2 regions of the Pauljensenia sp. 20925_1_34 genome follow, and region 2 is predicted to be linked to the other one. Evidence: riboswitches for the same ligand, from Rfam matches in the RefSeq annotation. Region 2 holds a riboswitch; the other holds the start of a gene.
What was found. Region 2 has a riboswitch for ZMP and ZTP ahead of purH (bifunctional phosphoribosylaminoimidazolecarboxamide formyltransferase/IMP cyclohydrolase). Riboswitches for the same ligand answer to the same signal wherever they lie in the genome.

Region 1: linked by a shared signal. The riboswitch ahead of glyA (serine hydroxymethyltransferase) and the one ahead of purH (bifunctional phosphoribosylaminoimidazolecarboxamide formyltransferase/IMP cyclohydrolase) in region 2 are both predicted to bind ZMP and ZTP.

Annotation. Positions count from the first base shown of each region.
Region 1 is NZ_JAPWAG010000002.1:50,826-53,009, reverse strand. Features, by position in the region: gene O3669_RS01225 (sugar transferase) at 1-514, opposite strand, end outside; ZMP/ZTP riboswitch at 823-908, shown strand; gene glyA (serine hydroxymethyltransferase) at 947-2,184, shown strand, end outside.
Region 2 is NZ_JAPWAG010000035.1:14,973-17,156, forward strand. Features, by position in the region: gene purH (bifunctional phosphoribosylaminoimidazolecarboxamide formyltransferase/IMP cyclohydrolase) at 1-932, opposite strand, end outside; ZMP/ZTP riboswitch at 957-1,041, opposite strand; gene O3669_RS09995 (DUF6350 family protein) at 1,045-2,184, opposite strand, start outside.

The sequences.
Region 1 (2,184 bases), on a different contig from region 2:
CCATGACGCGCGGCTCGTACTGCGCGACCTCGCTGGGGAGCGGGGGGCGCGGGCCGACGAGAGACATATCACCGCGCAGAACGTTGAAGAGCTGGGGCAGCTCGTCAATGGACGTCTTGCGCAGGAAGGAGCCGATACGCGTAATACGCGGGTCGTTTGCCATCTTGAACATGATCGAGTTGCCGGCGCTGGCATCGGCCTCGTTGGCCTCGGCCAGAGAATCCTTCATGGCCTCGGCGTCAACACGCATCGTGCGGAACTTAAACATGGTAAAAGTCGTGCCATCGAGGCCCACGCGCTCCTGGGTGAAGAAAGCGGGGCCACCATCGTTCAGGCGCACTGCTGCGGCGACGATGATCCACACCGGCGTCAGCAGGATAATGCCAATGAGCGAGGCGATAATGTCGCACATGCGCTTGATTGCGTTGTCGGCGGACGCGGCGAAATTCGACGCATGCTCGAACGCGAGAGCCGTCGATGCGGCGCGTGCAGTTGGCTTCGTCAATGTTGTCATCTGTGCGTCTTCCTTCTACTTCTTCAAACTCAAATACTGTAGGTCGGTTAGAGGAGTGAATCCCCCGAACTTCAGGACATTTACTGGGTAAATATCCCGTGAGCGCCTCAGTCACCGTTAGGTGTTAACCCTAGTCTATCCATACGGTTAACTTATTTGCTAACCAAAGGGTTAAGTACAAGGGAAATTGGGCTGTGATTTCATGCACCGGTGATCTTGTCCGGCTCGACCTGTCAGACTGGGTGACCATGTGGTAGTCGTCTGACACCTTGGAAGAATGCGCAGGTCATCGTGGGACGATAGACTTGTACATGCGTCGTGACTGGCGAATTAGGTGGGGAACCACCGGGGAGCGGCGCGCCTGCATCGAGAGCCGCCCGCCTGGGCTTGAAGTTGCGGACATCACATTCGAATGATCAACAGGAGAACCACATGGACTCCCTCAACGACATGACACTGGCGCAGCTGGACCCCGAAATCCAGGCAGTGCTGGACGCCGAGCTGGGGCGCCAGCGCGAGACCCTCGAGATGATTGCATCGGAGAATTTCGTTCCGCGCGCTGTGCTTCAGGCGCAGGGCTCCGTTCTGACGAACAAGTACGCGGAGGGCTACCCCGGCCGCCGCTACTACGGTGGCTGCGAGTTTGTCGATGTTGCCGAATCGCTCGCGATCGAGCGCGCGAAGCAGGTCTTCGGCGGCGACTACGTCAACGTTCAGCCCCACGCTGGTGCGCAGGCAAACGCCGCTGCCCTCATGGCCATGGCGAACGTCGGTGACACGATCCTGGGCCTGTCGCTGGCTCACGGCGGTCACCTCACCCACGGCATGCGTCTGAACTTCTCGGGCAAGAACTACAAGGCCGTCGCCTACGAGGTCGATCGCGAGACCATGCGCATCGAGCCCGAGAAGGTTCGCGAGGCCGCCCTGGCCGAGCGTCCCCGGGTCATCATCGCCGGTTGGTCCGCCTACCCGCGTCACCTCGACTTCCAGGCCTTCCGCGACATTGCGGACGAGGTTGGTGCCGCCCTGTGGGTGGACATGGCCCACTTCGCGGGCCTCGTGGCTGCCGGCCTGCATCCCAACCCGGTCCCCCACGCCGACGTCGTGACGACGACGGTCCACAAGACCCTCGGCGGGCCTCGTTCCGGCATGATCATCTCCTCGCGCGGCGAGCAGTGGGGCAAGAAGCTCAACACCGCCGTGTTCCCCGGCCAGCAGGGCGGCCCCCTCATGCACGCGATTGCCGCCAAGGCCATCGCCATGAAGGTCGCGCAGACCGAGGAGTTCAAGGATCGTCAGCGCCGCACGATCGAAGGCGCGCAGATTCTGGCCGAGCGCCTGGGCGCAGACGACGCCAAGAACGCCGGCATCAAGCTGGTCACGGGCGGCACGGACGTGCACCTGGTCCTGGTTGACCTGGTTGATTCCGAGCTCAACGGCCAGCAGGCCGAGGACCTGCTGCACGAGGTGGGCATCACCGTTAACCGCAACGCGGTCCCCTTCGACCCGCGTCCGCCGGCCGTCACCTCCGGCCTGCGTATCGGCACCCCCGCCCTGGCCTCGCGCGGCTTCGACGCCGAGGACTTCGCCGAGGTCGCCGACATCATCGGCACGACCCTGGCTCAGGGAGCTTCCGGCGCAAACGTTGAGGTGGACGCGCTGCGCGCCCG
Region 2 (2,184 bases):
TGCAGCTGGCGAGCGTTCGCGATACCCGGGGCCAAGGCCTCGTCGTCGACCTCCTCGTCCTCGAAGGACTCGTCGATCTCCCGGTACACGGCCGCGCCCTGGTGCGGATTCTCGCCGTAGCGCAGCGACTCCACGCGCTCAAAGGCGTCGGCGACGAACACGGGCATGCCCGAGGCCTGCCCCTCCACCTCGGGGGCCTCCACCACGCAGTCCTCGCCGACCTCGTAGCCCAGCGAGGCCAGGAACGCCGCGTCAGACGCATCCAGGTGGGTCTCAGCAGCCTCATCGAGGGTCTCGCGCACATCCTCCAACTCAAGCTCGTCAGCCAGCCAGCCGGCGATCGCCAGATCGTAGGTCGCCGTGTGGGCAAACGCCTCGGCGGCCAGCGCGCGGCGCTGCTCGAGGGTAAAGCCCTCCCCCGCCACGGCCTGCACCACATCCGCGTAACGCTCCGGTGAGGTCACGACCGCGACCGACGGGTGATTCTTCGCCGCCGCGCGCACCATCGAAGGCCCGCCGATGTCGATCTGCTCGACACACTCGTCGAAAGAGGCGCCCGAAGCGACCGTGTCCTGGAACGGGTACAGGTTGCACACGACCAGGTCAAACGCCTGGATCCCCAGCTGGGCGATCTGCTCGCGATGCGCGGCCTTACGCTGATCGGCCAGGATGCCGGAGTGAATGAAGGGGTGCAGGGTCTTGACGCGCCCCTCAAGCACCTCCGGGAAACCCGTCACATCATCGACCGGGGTGACGGCCACGCCGGTCGCCGCAATGCGCGCGGCCGTCGAGCCCGTGGACACAATCTCCACGCCGGCCTCGCCCAGCGCGCGCGCCAGGTCCTCCAAGCCCGTCTTGTCATACACAGAAATCAGGGCCCGCTTAATCGGGCGCACGTCGATGGGTTCCAGGTTGTCCAAGGAGACGGACATAGTTCCTCCAGGTTGAGAGCCAAACCCAGGCGCCCAGGCGGGCGACGCCTCGCGGGACATGCAGCCGCTCCCCGGTGGTAATCCACCCTCGCCAGTCGCGGCACCTCCCAGTCTAGTTCAGGCCCTCACCCTTCGTCCCCTTCGCCTCGGGGTCATCCGCGTCACCCTCGTCATCCTTGTCGGCAGGCTCAGCCCAGGCCTCGTCCGTGCCCTCCGGCTCCGCGCTCTCCGACTCCGCTTTCTCACCCGGCTCGGCCCACGCCTCGTCCCGCTGAGGAGAGGAACCGGCCCCCTCCTTCTCGCTGATCAACGAGGCCGTGGCAGCCTCACGCGACGCACGCTCGGCGCGGCGGCGGCGCAGAGCCTCACCCTCAGAGCGCACGCGCCCCGCGCCCTGGCCGACGAGCGCCAGCGTCGTCGGATGCGTCGCCAACGCCACCAGCATCGCCGGCAGCGCAATCTCCAGGAACAAGAACAACGTCGACCAGCCCACCAGCGGCCCCATGAACGACAAACGCACCGACCCCATGCTCACCGTCGCGCTCCACATCCACACGCCCATGATCACCACAAACACGACCGAGGCCAGCACCCCCTGAGCGCTCTGGTGCAACAGGTGAGAACGCCGATACAAGCGCGCCGAAGCAACGCCACAAGCGATACCCAACACGACCGGCACAAGAACCACCCAGTTGCCGGGCGCCGTCTCCGGGACCGTCCCCAGCAGCGGAATCGGCGGAATCGGGCCCGTCCCCACAACCGTCGGCGAATGAAGCGAATCCGTCGCCGTCATGAAACCCGCGCCCGACCACCAGGCCGCCGCCCACGCCATCATCGTGGGCGCGAACAGCACCTGCCCGCCCACGATAAAGATCGTATCCATCATCGACGAAGCACCCAGCAGCTCATGGATACCGCTCGCCCGACCCCACCCGGCCACGAGCGCCACCAGCGCCGCGACCGCCGAGGCCACCACGGTCACCAGACTCATCAAGCCGCCCATCTTGAAGCCGCCCGAAATCCAGTGCTGCATCGACGGAGCCTCGGAATCACGCACATAGCTCGACGCCGCAAACCAGATCGACCCGATCAGCGGAATCAAAATCGCGCCCAGCGTTCCCGTCCACCACTGCGAATGGGAGCCCGAAGCCCCCGACAGGAACCACGACGTCAGCAAGAAACCCGGCACCGCGAACAGCGCCGACGACCGAGGAAAGCCCGTCGTCGTACGAAGCAACAGGCGCACGAGCAT